Regions from separate parts of the Sphingomonas humi genome, predicted to be linked through region 2. Evidence: predicted binding sites of a transcription regulator. Region 2 holds the regulator's gene; each other region holds the start of a gene.
The links. The regulator LexA, encoded in region 2, represses DNA repair genes until DNA is damaged. The targets are predictions, from matches to a motif close to GTTCCNCNCTTGTTCT.
Positions count from the first base shown of each region.

Region 1: a site for LexA is predicted at 1,865-1,880, ahead of ABD729_RS10045 (DNA recombination protein RmuC). Genes of this name have one in related genera too.
Region 3: a site for LexA is predicted at 1,286-1,301, ahead of ABD729_RS01710 (ribonucleoside-diphosphate reductase subunit alpha). Genes of this name have one in related genera too.

Region 1 covers NZ_BAAAZD010000002.1:433,458-440,353, reverse strand. The annotation lists gene ABD729_RS10050 (META domain-containing protein) at 1-379, shown strand, start outside; gene ABD729_RS10045 (DNA recombination protein RmuC) at 387-1,841, opposite strand; gene ABD729_RS10040 (SDR family NAD(P)-dependent oxidoreductase) at 1,984-2,691, shown strand; gene ABD729_RS10035 (hypothetical protein) at 2,763-3,392, shown strand; gene ABD729_RS10030 (class I SAM-dependent methyltransferase) at 3,373-4,620, opposite strand; gene ABD729_RS10025 (cryptochrome/photolyase family protein) at 4,635-5,987, opposite strand; gene ABD729_RS10020 (metal-dependent hydrolase) at 6,022-6,896, opposite strand, start outside.
Region 2 covers NZ_BAAAZD010000002.1:1,195,081-1,201,976, forward strand. The annotation lists gene ABD729_RS13670 (peptidylprolyl isomerase) at 1-472, shown strand, start outside; gene ABD729_RS13675 (anthranilate synthase component II) at 508-1,149, shown strand; gene lexA (transcriptional repressor LexA) at 1,153-1,815, shown strand; gene ABD729_RS13685 (phytanoyl-CoA dioxygenase family protein) at 1,903-2,460, opposite strand; gene ABD729_RS13690 (PRC-barrel domain-containing protein) at 2,819-3,382, shown strand; gene ABD729_RS13695 (hypothetical protein) at 3,437-3,808, opposite strand; partial or broken gene uvrA (excinuclease ABC subunit UvrA) at 3,952-6,864, shown strand.
Region 3 covers NZ_BAAAZD010000001.1:354,612-361,507, reverse strand. The annotation lists gene ABD729_RS01710 (ribonucleoside-diphosphate reductase subunit alpha) at 1-1,240, opposite strand, end outside; gene ABD729_RS01705 (DUF2490 domain-containing protein) at 1,980-2,630, shown strand; gene ABD729_RS01700 (TerC family protein) at 2,672-3,742, shown strand; gene ABD729_RS01695 (SgcJ/EcaC family oxidoreductase) at 3,831-4,304, shown strand; gene ABD729_RS01690 (DUF3617 domain-containing protein) at 4,394-4,912, opposite strand; gene ABD729_RS01685 (HNH endonuclease) at 4,984-5,262, opposite strand; gene ABD729_RS01680 (hypothetical protein) at 5,274-6,494, opposite strand; gene ABD729_RS01675 (MBOAT family O-acyltransferase) at 6,469-6,896, opposite strand, start outside.

The DNA.
Region 1 (6,896 bases), 760 kb from region 2:
GGTGCGGGTCGATGGAAGGGCGTTCGAAGGCTGTGGCGGCGAGGTCGCCACGGCCCCGAGCATCGCCGGCACCAGTTGGTTGGTTGATAGCGTGAACGGACGCACGGTGGCGGGCGGCGAGCGCTATTTCGTGCGTTTCACGAACGACGCCATGCAGGCGAAATTCGGCTGCAACAGCATCAGCGGTTCGGCCCGGCAGGAAGGAGCGCAGCTGGTGACCGGCGGGCTGGCGATGACGCGGATGGCCTGTCCCGACATGCGCGACGAGACCGAGGCAGGCCGCATCCTGCAATCGCCTGCGCAACTGTCGTGGGGGCCGGATGGGCGCCTGTCGATCGACAATGCCGCCGGCAGGATCGTGCTGCGGCGGGCAAACTAGCGCGGGATCACTCCGCCGCCGTGACCTCGTCGTTCGCGGCCGGTGGGGCGAGCTTGGTCAGCGGGCGCGGGGCCACTTCGACCAGTGGCGGGGTGGCGATTTCCTTGTTGCTGCCCGAGCCAAGGCCTTCGAAGCGCTTGGCCTGGGTGAAGACCTGGGTTTCGAGGCTGCCGACCATCTTGTTGTAGGCATCGTTGGCGGTGGCGAGGTTGCGCCCCATGCGCACCACATGGTCGGCCATGGTGGCGATGCGGCTGTGGAGTTCCTTGCCGAGCGCCGCGATGACCTCGGCCTGTTCGGTGATCTTTTCCTGCCGCCAGACACTGGCGACGGTGCGGGCGATGGCGACGAGGTTGGTCGGGGTCGCCAGCAACACGCGGCGTTCGAACGCCCAGTCCCACAATTGCGGATCCTGTTCGAGCGCGGCGGTGAGGAAATGTTCGCCCGGGATATACATGATCACATAGTCGGCGGCTTCGCCGAATTGCGCCCAATAGTCCTTGCCGCCAAGTTGCTGGGCGTGGGTGCGGATCGAAGCGACATGGGCGCGGAAACAGGCCTGGCGCTTCTCCTCGTCGACCTCGTCGCAGGCGTCGAGAAAGGCGTTCAACGAGCATTTGGCGTCGATCACCAGCTTGCGGTTGCTGGGGAGGTTGACGACGACGTCGGGGCGGAGACGACCGTCGGCGGTTTCGAGGCTGACCTCCATCTCGAAGTCGATGCCCTCGGTAAGGCCAGCCTGGACGAGGACGTTGCGGAGCGACTGTTCGCCCCAGCGGCCGCGCGCCTTGGGGCTTGAGCGCAAAGCGTTGACGAGGTTGCGGGTTTCGTCGCGGACCTGGCCGTTGTCCTTGCGCAATTCACCGAGCACGCCGCGCAACTCTCCGTAGCTGTCCTTGCGCTCGGCCTCGACGCGCTGGAGGCCTTCCTCGTAGCGCTTGAGCGTGGCTTCGACCGGCTGGAGGAGGTTCTGCAGCCTGGCCTGATGTTCCTTGCGTTCGTGGTCGAGTTTCTCGCCGGCGCGCTTCAAGAAGCTGTCATGGGCGGTTTCGACCGCCTTGCCGGCGAGTTCGGAGAAGCGGGTTTCAAGTTTCGCCTCGAGCTCCTTCACCTGCGCGAGTTGCTGGGTGAAGGCGCGTTCGCGTTCGGCCTGGCCCTGTTCGAACGCGGCCTTCGCCTCGGCCAGGGTGCGGACTTCACCGCGCAGGCGATCGAGTTCGGTTTCGGCCGTGGCGGCGCGATCGGCGAGCGGCTGGAGGCGGGCGAGGTCCTGACGGGCGCGATTGCGCTCCTCGGTGATGGCGAGCAGGCTTTCTTCCGTCTGCGGCAAGCGGCGCGCCTGTTCGGCGGCGATCGCCAGTTCGGTACGGAGCGATGCAAGCGCGGCGCGGCCGGCGAGCCAGCCGATCACCAGCCCTGCCACGAGGGCCACCACCATTCCCACCATCATCGACGCCTGCACGATTCGCCCCACCTTCACTCACGAGAACAGAGGTAGAACTAACCCGCCGCGCGGCCGCGCACAATCTTTGCGGGCCAGGCTTGGCGCCGCTGCGAGAGGCGGTGCTTGGCCGACGCGGGCCGCTCGGCTAGGGCGCGGTCCCATGAGCAGTTTGCAAGGCCGCCTCGCCCTCGTCACCGGAGCCAGCCGCGGGATCGGCGCGGCAATCGCCGAAAGCCTGGCGCGCGAAGGTGCGCACGTGATCCTGACCGCCAGGACTTCGGCAGGGCTGGAACAGGTCGAGGAGCGGATCCACGCCGCGGGCGGGACCGCAACCATCGCGCCGCTCGACCTCACCAAGGCGGAAGACATCGGCAAGTTGGCGCAGGCGGTGTCGGGGCGCTGGGACAAGCTCGACGTGCTGGTGCTGAACGCCGCGACGCTCGGTTCGCTGACCCCGGTCGAGCATATTGACGTCAAGGAATATACGCGGCTGATCAATTTGAACCTGCTTGCCCCGCAGGCGCTGCTGGCGGCGTTCGATCCGCTGCTCAAGGCCTCGGACAAGGCCGAGGTGGTGGCGGTGACCAGCAGCGTCGGCGCGACCCCACGGGCGTTCTGGGGCGCCTATGGGTCGAGCAAGGCGGCGCTGGAAACCTTGCTTGGCGCCTATGCCGACGAGACCGCACATAGCGGGCGGCTGCGGGTGACGGTGCTGGACCCGGGCGCGACGCGGACGCAGATGCGCGCCAAGGCCTTTCCGGGCGAGGATCCGGCCGACGTGAAGGCGCCCGAAGTGGTGGCGGAGCGGTTGCTGGCGCTGCTTGGCGAAGAGCGCGAGAGCGGCGCAAAGGTGCGCGTGGAGGCCTGAGGGGCCCCTCCGCTACCAATATTTAAGTGACAGCCGACTATGCCACGCCCTGCCGAAAGGGAGCGTGATCGATGTTGCGTCTTGTGGTCTTGGGCTTGCTTGCGTTCGGACTGGCCGCGTGCGGGAAGGACGAAATCAAGGTCGATCCCGCTACTGCCTGGTCAAACCTCCAGTTCGTCGACCAGACACCCGGAATGGCTGCGGCCCTGACCCTGGCAGGCGTCGAGCCCGTGGTGCAGCGGGACGAGAACAATCGAACGATGACCTGGCGATTGTGGCACAAGGGAGAGGAATTGGGCCAGGTCGTGGCCCGGATCACGCCGGCTGGCGCCAACAGCATCGTGGACGTGGACTTCGTCGACCTTCAGCGAACTTTGTCGTCGGCAGCGCAGCAGGACCTGAGCGTGATCCTCAAGGAAGACGCCACACCGATGTATCGCGAGGCGGTCATGGCGAAAATCGAGCGCCGCTCCTTCGACCAGTCCACGCTCGTGCCGCTCGTGAAGAAGTTCTCGGCCGCGTACATGGCCAACGGTTTCGAGGATACGCGGCAGGAGATGCTCGCCCAGATGCCGGAACGGGATTTCGCCAAGGAAGAGCGCGATCGCCAGGCCCTGATCGAGCAGGAGCGCGGCCAGGATCAGCAATCGCAGGATGCCACGCAGCAAGGGTCGGCGGAGTTCAGGCCTTCAACAGAGTGACCTGCGCAACGTCGATGCCGCCGCCGCGGAATCCGCCTTCGCAATACATCAGATAATAGCGCCACAAGTTGTGGAATTCGGGGCTGAAACCGGTGAGGTGGCCGTCCCCGGCCGCGGCGTCGTAGTTGATCCGCCAGCGGCGCAGGGTTTCAGCATAGTCGAGGCCGAAGGCGTGGGGGTCGCTCCAGGCGAGGCCGCGGTCGGCGGCGAGCGTGCGGAAGCGCGGTTCGTGGAGCAGCATCCCGCCGGGGAAAATGTAGGTCTGGATGAAGTCGGCGCTGGCGGCATAGGCGTCGAACAGTTCGGGCCTGATCGAGATATATTGCAGCGCGGCGCGGCCGCCGGGGCGTAGCGCGCTGGCGACCGCGTCGAGATAGGTTGGCCACCAGCGCTGGCCGACCGCCTCCACCATCTCGACCGAGGCGAGCGCGTCATAGGTGCCGCGGTGATCGCGATAGTCTTCCAGCAGGATGGTGATGCGGTCGGTGAGGCCCTGCTCGGCGATCGCACGCTCGGCCCATGCCTTTTGTTCGGTCGAGAGGGTGAGCCCGGTGACGTGGGCGCCGCGGCGGGCGGCCTGGATTGCAAGACTGCCCCAGCCGCAGCCGATTTCGAGCAGCCGTGTGCCCTCGGTGATGGCGAGGCGGTCGAGGATGGCGTCGATCTTGGCGGCCTGGGCCTGTTCGAGACTGTCGGCGGGTGAGCGGAACAGGGCGCTCGAATAGCTCATGCTCGGGTCGAGCCAGGCGGCGTAGAAGTCGTTGCCGAGGTCGTAGTGGGCGGCGATATTGCGGCGGGCCTGGCCGGGCGCATTGTCGCGCCACAGGTGGGCGAGCCGGTTGACGAGGCGAAACGGACCCTTGGCGCGGGCAGCGCCGCCGAGGCTGGCGGCATTGCGCATGAAGAGGTCGAACAGGGGCACAGGGTCGGGCGAGGACCATTCGCCGCGCGCCCAGGCCTTGTACCAGCCGACGCTGCCGCTGGTGGCGACGCGGACGAGGGCGAGCCAGCTTTTGAGGTGGACGACCGGTTCGGGACCGGGGGCGTGAAAGCCGATGCGGCGCGGGGTGCCGTCGGGGAGGATGCCGTGGATGCCGCCTTCGCGCAGCCGCTCGTCGAGGAGGTCGAGGATGCGGGCGAAGGCGGGCGCGGCGAGGCGGCCAGGAATGCCGGCGCCGGTGAGAAATCCGCGGTCGGCGGTGAGAAGATGCGAACCGCGGGTGGCCATGGGGCCTTCTAGCGTCAGGATCCTCGCTTGCGAAAGGCCTCGAGCGCGCGTTCGCGGGCTTCGCGGTGGCCGATCAGCGGTTCGGGATAATCGGACGGCGCGGCGCCCCTCCCCCACGGGTCGTGGATGTCGGCGTCGGACAATCGCGCCAGTTCGGGCACCCACTGGCGGATGTAGTCGGCGGCGTCGAACTTCTCGCTTTGGCCGAGCGGGGCCATGATGCGGTAGAAGGGCTGGCTGTCGAAGCCGGTGCCGGCGACCCACTGCCAATTCTGGCTGTTGTTGGCATAATCGGCGTCGACCAGGCAGTCCCAGAACCAGTCGGCCCCGCGCCACCAGTCGAGGAGCAGGTGTTTGCAGAGGAAACTGGCGGTGACCAGCCGGGCGCGGTTGTGCATCCAGCCGCTGTGCCAGAGCTGGCGCATGCCCGCGTCGACCAGGGGGTAGCCGGTGCGGCCGCGGGTCCAGGCGGCGAAGTCGGCGTCGGCGGCCTTGCCGTGGCGGGTGCGAAGGCCGATCGGGCGCTGCGATTTCTCGCCGACGTCCGGGTCGGACAAGGCGACATGCCGGCTGAAATCGCGCCAGGCGAGTTCGCGGCGGATTTTCTCGCCGCCCTTGCGGCCGAGTTCGTGCCACAGCTGGCGCGGGCTGATTTCGCCATGATGAAGGTGGGGCGAAAGGCGGCTGGTCGCGTCGACGGCGGGCAGGTCGCGGCTTGAGGCATAGTCGCTGGCGTGGTCGAGAAAGCGGCGGAGCTGCTTTGCCGCACCCTTGCTGCCCGGCTCCCATTCGGAAAAGCCGCCCGACCAGTCGGGCTTGGTCGGCAGGAGGTCAAAGTCGGCGAGCTTGTCGCTCCTGGGGAGTTTCGAGGGGCTGGTAAGCCTTGGCGCGGGAAGCGGCCGAGGCGGGGGCATGTGGCTTTCGAGCGCGCGATAAAAAGGACCGTAGATCTTGAACGGCTTGCCCGCGCCCGAGCGGATCGACGCGGGTTCGTGGAGGACGTCGCCGTCGTGGAGGATGACGAAGTCGCCATGCTCGCACTCGGCCTCGCGCCACCAGGGTTCGTAATGGCGGGTGGCGTGGACCCCGCCGGCGCCAAGCTCCTCGGCGACTTCGCGCACGACCTTCGAGGAGCGTCCGCGGCGCAGGATCAGGGCGGATCCGAGCTTTTCCAGTTCGTCGGACAAAGCGGCAAGGCTGTGATGGAGCCACCAGCGCTGCGCGCCGCCGACCTTCCATTTGCCCGGCGTGTCGTCATCGAGGACATAAAGGCCGACCACCGGCCCCTTCTCCGCCGCGGCGGTGAGCGCGGGCTGGTCGGCGGTGCGGAGATCCTGGCGAAACCAGACGAGTTGCGGGGAGGTCATCGGTCACCAGAACGCGCTTGGACGGGCAAAGGCACTATGGCCCTGAGGGCAGGTCGAGCGGGATCTGGAACTGGCCGGTCGGCGCGCGGCGGCGGATGGCGGCGGGGACGCGATCGTCGCTGAGCGCGCGAAAATAGCGCTGGTCGGTGAGCACGGGCCGGCCGGCGACATCGACCACGATCGGCATCCGCGACCAGTAGAGGAAGGAGCGGACCAGGCGGCGCTCCTTGCGGGCGCGCAGGAAGCGGGGATCATCGAGGCCGAGCGGATAGCTGGCGGGTTCGAGAGCGAGCCCACCCGTCGGCGAGAAGCTTGCGGCGCCCCAGCGGTCGGCGCTGCGCCAGGCGAGGCTGCGTTCCCAGAAGGCGAGCGGCGGCGGGCTGGCGACGATCAGCCGGGGTTCGATCCCGCGCTGGCGCAGGGCGGCGGCAAGGCTGCGTTCGGCATGCAGGCTCCAGCCGACGTTGGCGGCGATGTAGGCGAGGAGAATTGCGCCTGCGACACGGGCCGGGCGTCCGGGATGGTCCCATCCCTGTTTCCAGCGGCGGGCCGAGAGCCAGATGCCGGCGACGAGGATGATCCAGTAGACCCAGTCGATGATGAAGATGGCGTTGGCCGAGTACCAGCCGTCTCCCGCCGGTGCGAAGAAGGCGACGGCGTAGGTGGTGAGCCAGTCGAGGAACGGGTGGGTCGCGGTGGCGAGCAGGGTTATCAGGAACAAGGGTCCGGCGCGAAAAGGTGCGATCCCTTCCCTGCCCGGCCACAGCCGGTGGAGCAGCCAAAGCAGGGCGACGGTGCCGGCCGCCATGACGGGAAGCCCGAACAGGGCGTGCGTCGGCCCACGGTGAAAGGCGATATTGTCGACCGGAAGGAAGAAGGGGGCGACGACGTCGATATCGGGGGCGTTGG
Region 2 (6,896 bases):
CTTCATCGCCCGCCGTGCGCAGGACCAGGCCAATGCCGCCGCCACCCGCGTGCTCGCCGCGATGGATCGCGGGACGCCGATGGCGCAGGCGCTTGGGAGCCTCGGCCAGGCCGGGGTCCGCCCGCCCGAACCGATCGAGATCCGCCGAGGCGCCCTCGCCCAGTTCGCGCAGCAGGGCCAGGAAGTGCCGCCGCCGCTTCGCATCCTGTTCACGCTCGCCCCCGGCAAGGCCCAGCGCGCGGCCGGCCCGTCGGGCATCTACCTCGTCAAGCTCGACAAGGTCGTGCCGGGCAATGCCGCCACCAACCCGCAGCTGGTCGCAAGCGAGGTCACCGGCCTCCAGCGCAGCGCGGGCGAGGAGATCGCGCTGCAGTGGATCGCCGCCGCGCAGAAGGAGCTCGGCGTCACCCGCAACGACGACGCTATCCGCGCCGCCCGCACCCGCATCCTCGGCGGCGCGCCGGTCAACTGATCGCCGCCGGCACGCGCAAGGCAAGTGACGCTGTCGTGGCGATCGACCTCCTCGTCGTCGACAACCACGACAGCTTCACCTTCACCCTGGTCGACTATTGCCGCCAGCTCGGCGCCACGGTCACCGTCGCCCAGTCCGACGCGCTGAGTGTGGACGAGGCCCTCGCCCACCCCGGCCCCCTCCTCCTCGGCCCCGGGCCCGGCCATCCCGCCGACGCCGGCATCTCGGTCGCCCTCGCCGCCGCCTGCATCGCGGCGGGAAAGCACCTCCTCGGGGTCTGCCTCGGCCATCAGGCCATCGCGCTCGCCGCCGGCGCCACCATCGCCCGTGCCGCCCCGATGCATGGCAAGACCGACCCGATTACCCACGACGGCGGCCCACTCTTCGCCGGCCTGCCCTCGCCCGTCATCATGACCCGCTACCACAGCCTGGTCGCGACCGACCTCCCGCCGACCCTCACCGCCACCGCCCACGGCAGCGACGGGACGATCCAGGCGCTCGACCATGCGCACGCGCCCGTCCACGGCATCCAGTTTCACCCCGAGAGCATCGCCAGCACGCACGGCCTCCGGCTGCTCGGCAATTTCCTTGCGCTCGCGGGCGCAACAAAGCTGCTTGACACCCCCGCTTACGTTCCTTACCCGTTCCCCGTCTGTTCACATCCGGGGCCTGCGTGAACCATGCTGACTGTCAAGCAACGCGAACTTCTCACCTACATCGATCAGCGCCTCAAGGCGTCGGGCGTCAGCCCCAGCTTCGATGAGATGCGCGAAGCGCTCGACCTCAAGAGCAAGTCGGGGGTCCACCGCCTGATCTCCGCGCTCGAGGAACGGCAGTTCATCCGCCGCCTCCCCAACCGCGCCCGCGCGCTCGAAGTCGTCCGGCTTCCGGAAACGCAAGGCTCGACCCCGGTCCCCGCCCCCGTCGCGCCGCAGCCCCGGGCGGTGGTGCCTGCCAACGACACCATCGACCTGATGCTCGCCGGGCGGATCGCCGCCGGCACCCCGATCGAGGCGCTGCAGGGGCAGGACAGCTTCCCGGTACCCGCCGCCCTGCTCGGCCCGGGCGAACATTATGCGCTCGAAGTCAGCGGCGATTCGATGGTCGACGAAGGCATCCTCGACGGCGACTATGTCCTCATCCGCAAGGTCGAAACCGCGCGCGAGGGGGAGATCGTGGTCGCCCTGATCGACGATGCCGAAGCGACCCTCAAGACCTTCCGCCGCGAAGGCCAGATGGTCCGCCTCGACCCCGCCAACCGCAGCCACGAACCGCAGCGCTACGACCCCCGCCGGGTCAAGATCCAGGGCAAGCTCGCCGGGCTGATCCGCCGCTACCATTAAGCCGTCGTCCCGGCACAGGCCGGGACTCCGGGCGATTGAAGCGCCAAGCCGGCGGAGGTCCCGGCCTGCGCTGCGGTGACGCCTAGGCTACAGCAGCCCCTCGATCACATGGTTCTGCTCGATCATCTCGAGCGCGTCGACCACCCGGCAGGTCAGGTGATCCCGCACCCGCGCCGGCAGCGCGTCGTGATAGGTGCGCGTCACCTGCAGGTCATGGTGCCCGGCATTGCCGGCATCGGGCGCATCGACCCCTACCACCAGCACCGGCCGCGGCTCGTCTGACCGGTTGGCGGTCCCGCGATGAATGGTCAGCGCGGACCGCGCCGACATGTCGCCGCGCTTCGGCAGCTTCTGCACCGCGCGCTCCTGATAACGCCCCCACAGCGACTGATCGGGAAACATGCCGTCGACCGCCCCTTCGATGGCATCCCACTGCGTTCCCGGCGCGATCTCGAACGGCCCATGCTCGGGCCGCGTGTCGACCGCGGTCAGGTTGAACGCCAGGCTATTGAGGCGCCGCCCCTCCAGCGTTGCCGGCGGGGCCTGGAAATCGCGGTGCCACGGCTGGTCCTCCGCCCCCGGGAACGGGATGTCGAAGCCGACTTCGACGATGCGATAGTCGCAGGTCAGCACCGCCTCGCACACTGCCACGAATCAGGGGTGGGTAACGATGTCGACAAACCCCGACACGTCCTCGGGCGCGACCTCGACGTAAAAGCGGTGCGGTCCGCGCGGCAGCGGGCTTGTCCTTGACCCGGTCCCATACGCGCCAGATGTCGGCCGCCATCCGGTCCGCCCATGCAGCACTGAACGCCGCCGGGCAGGCGATGATGCCCTCGCCGTACAGCCCGCCCATGATCCGCGCCTGGTCGAGGTCCACCGCTTGAAATCCTTGCCGATTCGCCCGCCCGAAGCTTGCCCGCGCCAGGCCGCCCGGTCACGCGGGAACGCTTCGCCCGTCCCCCGCTTTATCGCAAACGACATCGATGAGGAGGCAGCAGACATGGCTTACGACCACTTCCGCGACGACGACGACCGCCGCGAACGCCTGACCGACCGCGACCGCGACCTTGATTTCGACCGGGACCGCCCGCGCGGGCGGGGCCGCGGCTTCTTCCGTGACGGGACCGACGATCGCGGCACCGCCCGCTACGAGGACGACACCCGCCAGCGCGACTACCAGCGCCCGCAACCGGTCCAGCGCGACGATCATCGCGCCCGCCGCGGCATCCCCTATGACGAGACGAGCGAGCTCATCTCCTCCAGCAAGGTCGAAGGCACCCCCGTCTATGGCCGCGACGACCAGCGCCTCGGCACCGTCAAGGCCTTGATGATCGACAAGGTCCGCGGCGAGGTTCGCTACGCCGTGCTCAGCCATGCGACCGGCTTCCTCGGCCTCGACGAGGAGGTCGTGCCCGTTCGCTGGGACGAATTGCGCTACGACGAACGCCGCCAGGGCTACCGCGTCGACTTTACGTCCGATGACGTCGCCTACACCCTCGAGAACCGTCGCCGCAGCCGCTTGGAAGGCCGCGACCTCGATCGCGAAGGCCGCCCCCGGCGCTGAGGGCAAAATCGGCGGCTGGGCGACATGCTCAGCCGCCGCTTGCCCCCTCGCCTCTCAGGCGCCCGCCAGCCGCTTCACCAACGCGGTCGCGCAAAGATACACAAATCCCACCGGCAGGTAGAGGATCAGCAGCAGCGGCCACAGGTTGCTGTCCTGCGCATAGGCGTAGGCCGACCAGGCGATCAGCAGCCCGGTTCCCGCCATCGGCAGCTGCGCTGCGCTGCGCCAGCCCCCACGCCATCGCCACGGCAGCAGCAACTGCAACGCGACATAGCCGATCGCCATGCCCGCATAAGCAAGGCCTAGCAGCCATAACGGACCCGTCGCCGGCTCGGCCGCGCCGGCACCGACCGCTGCCAGCGCGCTCGACATCCACCCCAGTGCTGCCGGGATTGCCGCCGATGCCAGCCGTGTCTTCCTGGTCATGCCGCAGTCATTGCCACGACAAGCTTTGATAAGTCTTACCGCTCTCTTTCGCAGCCTTGCCCTTGGGGGTCGAAATACCCATTTCGCCCGCTTGCTCGCGCCCTGCGCTTGCCTCCAGAACGAAAACGGAACAAACTCCTTCCATGCTGACTCACATCACCGTCAAGGGCGCGCGCGAACATAATCTGAAGGGCGTGGACGTCTCGATCCCGCGCGACCAGCTGACGGTAATCACCGGGCTCAGCGGTTCGGGCAAATCCTCGCTCGCCTTCGATACCATCTATGCCGAAGGCCAGCGCCGCTACGTTGAATCGCTGTCGGCTTATGCCCGCCAGTTCCTCGAGATGATGCAGAAGCCCGACGTCGAACATATCGACGGCCTCTCGCCCGCCATTTCGATCGAACAGAAGACCACCAGCCGCAATCCGCGCTCGACGGTCGCCACCGTGACCGAGATCTACGATTACATGCGCCTGCTTTGGGCGCGCGTTGGGATTCCCTATTCGCCCGCCACGGGTGAGCCGATCCAGGCCCAGCAGGTCAGTCAAATGGTCGACCGGGTGATGGCCCTGCCCGAAGGCACCCGCCACTACCTGCTCGCCCCCGTCGTGCGCGGCCGCAAGGGCGAATATCGCAAGGAACTGCTCGAATGGCAGCGCGCCGGCTTCACCCGCGTCCGCATCGACGGCACCTTCTACGACATCGACGAGGCGCCCGCCCTCGACAAGAAGTACAAGCATGACATCGAAGTCGTGGTCGACCGCATCGTCGTGCGCGACGGCATCCAGACCCGCCTTGCCGACAGCTTCGAAACCGCACTGAAGCTCGCCGACGGCCTCGCCTACCTCGACCCCGCCGACCCCGCGCCCGAGCCTGCCGGGACCGAGCGCACCGGCGTCGCCGACGTGCTGGAAAAGGCCGCGACCCGCGCCGTCCTCGCCACCAACGCGCCTCCGGGTCGCATCACTTTCTCCGAAAAGTTCGCCTGCCCCGTCTCGGGCTTCACCATCGCCGAGATCGAGCCGCGGCTGTTCTCCTTCAACGCTCCCCAGGGCGCCTGCCCCGCCTGCGACGGCCTTGGAGAGCGGATGGAGTTCGACGAGGACCTGGTCGTTCCCAACCACGATCTTTCCCTTGCCAAGGGCGCGGTCGTGCCGTGGGCCAAGTCGCAGCCCCCCTCGCCTTATTACATGCAGGTGCTCGGCAGCCTCGCGAAGCATTACGGTTTCGACCTGCAGACCCCGTGGAAGGACCTCGGTCCCGACAACCAGCGCGCCATCCTCCACGGCACCGGCGGCAAGGCGATCACCCTGCGCTTCGTCGACGGCCGCAAGAGCTACGAGGTCAGGAAGGCGTTCGAAGGCGTCATCGGCAATCTGAACCGCCGCCTCGCCCAGACCGAAAGCGCGTGGATGAAGGAGGAGCTTTCCCGCTACCAGGCCGCCCACGCGTGCGAGACCTGCCACGGCGCCCGCCTCAAGCCCGAAGCGCTGGCGGTGAAGATCGCCGGCGAGGACATCTCGATCGCCGTCCGCCGCTCGGTCGCCGACGCCTATGCCTGGTTCGGCGCGCTCGAACCCCGGCTCACCCCCCAGCACCAGGAAATCGCCCGCGCGATCCTGAAGGAAATCAACGAGCGTCTGGGCTTCCTGCACAACGTCGGGCTCGACTATCTCCACCTCGACCGCACCAGCGGCACCCTGTCGGGCGGCGAAAGCCAGCGCATCCGCCTCGCCAGCCAGATCGGCAGCGGGCTTTCCGGCGTCCTCTACGTCCTCGACGAACCCTCGATCGGCCTTCACCAGAAGGACAACGACCGCCTTCTCGAAACCCTCCAGCGCCTGAAATCTCTCGGCAACACCGTGCTGGTGGTGGAGCATGACGAGGACGCGATCCGCGCCGCCGACCATGTGATCGACATGGGCCCCGGCGCGGGCGTCCACGGCGGCACCGTGCTCCACTCGGGCACCCTCGACACCCTCCTCGCGCAGGAAGGCAGCCTCACCGCCGACTATCTCTCGGGCCGCCGCTCGATCCCGCTCCCGGCCAAGCGCCGCAAGGGCTCGGGCAAGAAGCTCACCGTCCACAACGCGCGCGAGAACAACCTCACCGGCGTCACCGCCTCGATTCCCTTGGGCACCTTCACCTGCATCACCGGCGTCTCGGGTTCGGGCAAGTCGAGCTTCACCATCGACACCCTCTACGCCGCCGCCGCGCGCCACCTGAACGGCGCCCGTATCCTCGCGGGCAAGCACGACAAGGTCACCGGCCTCGACCAGCTCGACAAGGTCATCGACATCGACCAGTCGCCGATCGGCCGCACCCCGCGCTCCAACCCCGCCACCTACACCGGCGCCTTCACCCAGATCCGCGACTGGTTCGCCGGCCTCCCGGAATCAAAGGAGCGCGGCTACAAGCCCGGGCGCTTCTCCTTCAACGTCAAGGGCGGCCGCTGCGAGGCGTGCACCGGCGACGGCCTGCTCAAGATCGAGATGCACTTCCTCCCCGACGTCTACGTCACCTGCGACGTCTGCCACGGCCAGCGCTACAACCGCGAAACGCTGGAGGTGAAGCATAAGGGCAAGAGCATCGCCGACGTGCTCGACATGACGGTCGAGGATGCGGTGGAGTTCTTCAAGGCCGTCCCCGGCATCCGCGACAAGATGGCGATGCTGGCCGAAGTCGGCCTTGGCTACATCAAGGTCGGGCAGCAGGCGACGACCCTCTCGGGCGGCGAGGCGCAGCGGGTCAAGCTCGCCAAGGAGCTCAGCCGCCGCGCCACCGGCAACACCCTCTACATCCTCGACGAGCCCACCACCGGCCTCCACTTCGAGGACGTCCGCAAGCTCCTCGAAGTCCTCCACGCCCTGGTCGAGCAGGGCAACACCGTGGTCGTGATCGAACACAACCTCGACGTCATCAAGACCGCCGACTGGATCATCGACCTGGGGCCCGAAGGCGGGGTTAAAGGCGGCGAGATCGTCGCGGTGGGGACGCCTGAGCAGGTGGTGAAGGAGGAGCGGAGCTTCACGGGGGCGTACCTGCGGCCGTTGTTGGAGCGGGCGGTCCCGGTTTCCGGTTCTGCTGG
Region 3 (6,896 bases), on a different contig from region 2:
TGTGATTGAAGATCCGGAGGTTCCAGCTCTTGGCCATCGCGCCCTCGAAGGGGAGGCCGCGGGCCTGGAGGAAGGAGTGGAAGCCCATCACGCCGAGGCCGACCGAACGCTCGCGCTCGGCGCTATACTTGGCCCGCGCCATCTCGTCGGGCGCGCGGTCGATGTAGTCGGTGAGGACATTGTCGAGGAAGCGCATGACGTCCTCGATGAACTGCTTGTCGCCGTTCCACTCGTCCCACGTTTCGAGGTTGAGCGAGGACAGGCAGCAGACCGCGGTGCGGTCCATGCCGAGGTGATCCTTGCCGGTCGGAAGGGTGATTTCCGAGCACAGGTTCGAGGTCGAGACCTTGAGCCCGAGGTCACGGTGGTGCTTGGGCATCGACCGGTTCACCTGGTCGATGAAGATGATGTAGGGCTCACCCGTCGCGAGGCGGGTCTCGACCAGCTTCTGGAACAGCGAGCGGGCGTCGACGGTACCGCGCTCCGACCCGTCCTTCGGGCTGCGCAGGGTGAATTCGCTTCCTTCACGGACGCATTCCATGAATTCGTCGGTGATCAGCACGCCGTGGTGGAGGTTCAAGGCCTTGCGGTTGAAGTCGCCCGAAGGCTTGCGGATTTCGAGGAATTCCTCGATCTCGGGGTGCGAGACGTCGAGATAGCAGGCGGCCGAGCCGCGGCGCAGCGAGCCCTGCGAAATGGCGAGGGTCAGCGAATCCATCACCCGGACGAAGGGAATGATGCCGCTGGTCTTGCCGTTGAGGCCGACCGGTTCGCCGATGCCGCGCACCGCACCCCAATAGGTGCCGATGCCGCCGCCCTTGGAGGCGAGCCAGACATTCTCGTTCCAGGTGTCGACGATGCCGTTCAGGCTATCCGACACGCTGTTAAGATAGCAGCTGATCGGCAGGCCGCGGCCGGTGCCGCCGTTGGACAGCACGGGGGTCGCCGGCATGAACCACAGGCGCGAGATATAATCGTAGACGCGCTGCGCATGCGCTTCATCATCGGCGTAGGCCGAGGCGACGCGGGCAAACAGGTCCTGATAATTCTCACCGGGCAGGAGGTAGCGGTCGTTGAGCGTCTCCTTGCCGAATTCGGTCAGGAGCGAATCGCGCGACTGGTCGGTGACGACGGTGAAGCGGCGCGCGTCGACCGTCTTGCTGTCCTTCTTCGACTTCGCCGCCTGGGGCGGGGTGGTGACGTCGGTCGTGCCGACTTCGCTGCCGCTCGAGAAGTCCATGCCTATACCCTCCTGGCGAGTCTCAATCGCGACTCGCATGTTCTTGTTCCGTTCTCGTTCGGTCATGGCCCAGCCAGCTCCCGAATCCAAGCGCTCGGCCAAGGGCGAAGCGGCCTTTCCCCGCTTTCCACAGGGCGCACTTCTGCATGCTGGGAATATAGTTATCCCCAGACCCAGTCACAAGCTTGTGTGGGTGCCCCCTCGGCTCTGCTACAACATCTTGTGCTTTCATCCGCGTGCGGACGCAAGCCGGTTTGTGCTGGTTAATGCAAAATTGCGGTGGACGGTTGGCCGCACGAGAGGGCGGCTGCGGCACGGATGCAACAGCCTGGGCCGGGCCGGCTGGCGGTAGGGCAAGCGGGCGGCTCGGACCCTTCGCGAAGCACCCGGACTTTCGTCCAGTGCGCCGCGCGGGGGGTTGAAGGAGGCGATATCGGCAGTTATCTGCCCCAACGCGGACCGGGCCCCTCTGGCGCGTTCGCGGCTGCATGAAGCAGCTGTGAGCACGTGATGTCGGACCGCATCGGATCATCCGATGTGAGCTGGCCCGGGCACAAGCGCCCCCACACACTGAACGATGCTCCGATCGGCTTCACCCGTCGATACGAGGAGGATCAGGACTTGGACCCGCATGCGTTCCGGCCACCGCCGAGGCTGCTGTCATCAGCCTGCAATATTGTTGTAACAGGGGGCACGCGACGGACGCGAGGATCGCGTCCCCACGAGGGGTGCACCTGCAATGACCTTCCGACTGCTTGGCGCGGCGCTTGCCGTTGGCCTGTCCACGCCGGCGCTGGCCGAGGAGAACCGCTTCGAAGCCTGGTTCGACGGGACGATCTCGAAGGATCTGGGCGGCGGCACCTTTGCCGAATTCCAGACCCAGCAGCGCCAGCGCGGAAGCAGCAATCCGATCGGCGACAACCAGACCTACCGGCTGTGGCTGGGCCAGAAGTTCGGCTCCACCAAGGCCAGCTTCGGCGTCCACCGGAGCAAGGAAGGGCTGGTGCGCGAGACGCGGCTGATCCAGTCGGTCAGCTACAATATCGGCGCGTCGGGGCTGAAGGGACGGACCCGGCTCGAGCAGCGCTTCATCGACGACGCGCCGCGGACCAGCTGGCGGGTGCGCCAGCGGTTCGGTTACGCGATCCCGCTGACGGGCGAAAAGGGCGGCTGGAAGCTGGCCGGCAGTGCCGAGGGCTTCTGGACGCTGCGCGCGACCAGCAGCACGGGCGATACCGGGCTGACCGGGATCAGGACCTTTGTCGGCTTCGAACGGAGCCTCGGCCAGCTCGACCTCGGGGTCGGCTACACCCGCCAGCAGAACATCCGAAAGAACAGGCCGGACCGGGTCGGCCACGCGCCGACGCTCAACCTCACCCTCAATCTCTGAGCCGCCCTGGCGCGGCTCCGATCCGCTAGGAGCCGCCCACCATGGAATTCCTGTTCACCGACTGGCTCGGGACCCCCGTGTGGTTCTGGCTGTCCTTCGTCGGCATCGTCGCCGCGCTTACCGCCTTCGACCTCGGCTTCCTTCACAAGGAGGACAAGGAGATGGGGATCGCGGAGAGCCTGAAGCTTTCCGCCTTCTACATCTCGATCGCGCTGGCGTTCGGCGTGTGGGTCTATTTCCAGAAGACCGCGGCCTTTGGCGAGGCCGAGGGCATGCAGCTGACCATCAGCTATTATACCGCCTTCTTCATCGAGAAGGCGCTGTCGATCGACAACGTCTTCGTGATCAGCCTGATCTTCACCTACTTCGCGATCCCGCCGAAGTATCAGTATCGCGCGCTGCTGTGGGGCATCATCGCGGTGATAATGCTGCGCGGGCTGATGATCGGCGTCGGCGCGGCGGTGGTGCAGCAGTATGAGTGGGTGCTCTACATCTTCGCCGCGTTCCTGGTGTTCACGGGGATCAAGATGCTGTTCGCCGGCGACAAGCCGATGGACATCGAGCATAATCCGGTGGTGCGCTTCATCTCCCGCCACATGCGGGTGACCAAGGAGCTTCACGACCAGCATTTCTTCGTGAAGATCGCCGACGGCAAGACCGGCAAGCTGATGTGGGCGGCGACCCCGTTGTTCCTCGCGCTGGTGGTGATCAACCTCGCCGACCTGGTGTTCGCGGTCGACAGCGTGCCGGCGGTGTTCGCGATCACCACCGATACGTTCATCGTTTACACCTCGAACATCATGGCGATCCTCGGCCTGCGCGCGCTCTACTTCGCGCTGGCGGCGATGGTGCACCGCTTCCACTATCTGAAATATGCGCTGGCGCTGGTGCTGGTTTTCATCGGCGCCAAGATCTTCATCGCCGACTTCGTGCTGGGCACGAAGTTCCCGCCGCTGCTCAGCCTCGGCGTCACCGCGGGCCTGATCGCGGGCGGGGTCTTCTATTCGCTGTGGAAGACCAGGGGCGCCGAGGAACCGCAGTGGCCGGCCGGCGAGGACGAAGGTGCGGCCCGGCGCCACGTCCAGGAGCTCACCGACGGCAAGGCCGTGTGAGCGGCGGCGGGCGGCGGCGGCGATGAACGCTGCCGCCTGCTGCCGGCATTACCCGTACGAAACGTCTGACAAATGGGAGAAAAGAAGGATGAAAAATCTCGCTTCCTTGATGCTGGCTTCGGCCCTGCTGGCCAGCCCGGCGATGGCGCAGGGGCAGGCCGCATCTTGCGCGCCGATCCCGGCCGATGCGCCGACCGCCCTGTTCAACCAGTTCAATGCCGCCTGGGCGACGAAGAACCCCGACACGGTGACGGACCTGTTCAGCAAGGATGCGGTGCTGCTGGCGACCGTGTCCAATGTCCCGCGCACCGACCGGGCGGCGATCCGCGACTATTTCGAGGCGTTCCTGAAAGGCGCGCCGGTGGGCACGATCAACACCAGCAACGTCCGCCAGGGCTGCAACATGCTGGTGAAGATGGGCACGTGGACGGTCGCGCTGACCAACCAGAACAGCGGCGTGCGCAACAACGTCAAGGCGCGCTACACCTTCATCTACAAGTATGAAGACGGCGCGTGGAAGATTGCGCACCTCCACAGTTCGATGATGCCGATCAGCGAGTAAAAAGGTTGGGTGGGAGGAAGCCGCAGGTAGCAGTGATGGCGCCGGCCGGCTTCTTCCCACTCACATACGAATGATCAAAGCTCGAGCGATCAGGACTTCTTCGCTGCGGTCTTGGTGTCCGCACCCGCCGCGCTGCACTGGTCGGCGACCTTGCGGGCGGTGATCTCCTCGACCAGCGTATAGTCGCCGGGGCCGGAGAAACTGCTGTTGGCGTTCAGCGATCCCGAGAAGCCTTCGGCGTCATATTTGCCGTTGAAGATGGTCATCACCTTGCCCTGCCCCTTGCGGTTGCAGTCGAGCGTGACGTTCATCCGGCCCGAGCGGACATAGGGGTCGGTGACGGTGCACTGGTCCCCCTTGGCGGCGAGCAGTTCGGGCGCGGGCAGGCCGTCGTCGCCGACGCAGCCTTGCGACTTCACCGTGTCGCCGACCTTGGCGAAAGTGGGGACGGGGGTCTTGTCGGTGGACGCGAGCGATTTGACCGTCGCGGTCACTTCATAGGTGCCGGCGGCGAGCTTGGCCGGCACTTCGGCCTTCTTGGGTGCTTCGGCTTCCTGCCCGCAGGCGGCAAGGCCGAGACAAAGGGCGGCGAACGCAACACGCTTCATAGACTTGATCCCCCTGGAAAATACCGGTCGGCCGCCAGCTTAGCGGAGCCGGCGGTCCGTGCAACGCCGGTTCAGGCCTTGCGGCGGCGGGTGGGGGCGTGAAAGTCGGGCGACTTGTTCGCGACCCAGCCGAGGAAACGGGCAAGCTCGGGATTGAGGGCGAGCGCCTGCGGGTTGTCGCCGGCCTTTTCCAATTCCTTGTTGGTGAAGGTCGCGTGGAGCGTCCGGTGGCAGATCGGGTGAACTGGCCGGGTGACCCGCCCACCGCGCGACTTTGGAACGGGGTGATGCTGTTCGACCCTGCGACCGAGCGGCCGGCCGCACAGCCAGCATGCCTCCTCCTCCACCATGGCAGCATAACTCAGGACCGGCGAAGCGGTGCCCCGGCGAGTTGGCCCTTGCAGTTGGCGGTGGCGAGCGGCGGCGGGGCATCGGGGCGGAGCGCCACGCGGTCCGTCAGCTGGACGAGGCGCCGAACATAGGCATCAGTGAAGACCGTGGCGCAGGTCCGGCTGAGGTGGCTCCATTCGGGAATGTCGAGGCCCTGAGCAGCCGGCAGATCGTCGGCGTGGATCCCGCGCGCGGGAACCTGCGCCAGGAGCCGGTCCCACACCTTCGCCTTGGGCATCCGCTGTTCCTCGTTGACGCGCAATTGCGGGGCCGAAGGCGGGCGGATGAAGATCACGTCGCCGCCCCGGGCGCGGATGCGGTTCACCGCGTCACGGCTGCGGGCGATGGTTTCGGCGATGTCGGCGGGTCTGCCGGGCGGGCCCTTGAACCCGCCCCAGGCGTGCCGGGCCTGGTCCTGCAGGTAGCCGGGCTTTTCGATCTCGCCCCACATGAAACGCTGGCGGCCGGGGAAGCTTTCATCGACCTTCCACACGTCGTCGTAGGGACTGTCGCTGCCTTTTCGCCAGCCATGGTCGTTTCGCGACAAAAGGCGGCTGAGGCGCATGTCTTCATCGAGGAAGGCGAAGAGCTGCTGCAGCCAGCGGTCGAGGTAGAGGCCGCTGATCTGGCTCGGCTCCCGGTTGCGGGCGTAGCCGTCGATCCAGGGCGCGCCGACCCCGGCACCGGCCTTGACCGGGCGGAAGTAACTGGTGTCGGCCATGCCGACCAGCAGCAGGCCCTTGTAGGCAGGATCGGCGGCGATGTTTTCGAGCAGGTTGCGGCCGTTGGTGCCGTGGATCGCTAGCTGTTTGGGCGCGACGCCGGTCAGCCGCTGGAAATGCGCAAGGTCGGTGTCGAACAGGATCCGGCTGTCGCCGACGATCACGAGGTCGTCGGGTGCGATGCTGGCCCGCGTCTCCGCCCATTTCTGCGGACTGTCGCCGATGTCGGCGGTGCGGAGGCCGAAACCCCTCGCCCAGGCTTCCCAGCCGCCGACGCCGATCAGCATGACGAGCAGGGCTACCAGCGCGATCCCCTTCCACGGCCGGGCCGGGACGTCGCGGACCGGCACGGGCTGGGCCTGGCCCGGGCGGTCGCTGGCGGTCAGGCGAAGCCCCCTCGGAAGCGCCCCTTCGCGGATGGTGCCGACCGGCGGCAGCGGGGCGTCAGAAGGCGAAGTAGATGAAGGCATTGCCGCGCCCCTGTTCGATGATGACGAGGAAGGCCATGAGGCCGAGGACCGGGGCCAGCACCCACGCCGGCGCCTGCTCCACCACCGCTTCAAGCGTGGTGTCGCGCATCCGCCAGTGGATGAGGAAGATGGCGGTCACGATCCCGAAGGCGGCCAGAAGATCGAAGCCCGGAAGCAAGGCGACGCCGCCGGGCGCATGGCCGCCCATGCTGGCGAGGATGGTCCCGGCGGTGCCGAAGGTCTTGGCGCGGAAGAACACCCAGGTGACGTTGATCGCCATGAAGGTGAGGAGCGCGAGGCCGAACAGCTGGACCTGGCCCGGCTGCCAGCCCCCGAAGCGGCCCTTCAGCCAGCGTTCGACCGACAGGTACAGGCCGTGAAGCCCGCCCCACACGACGAAGG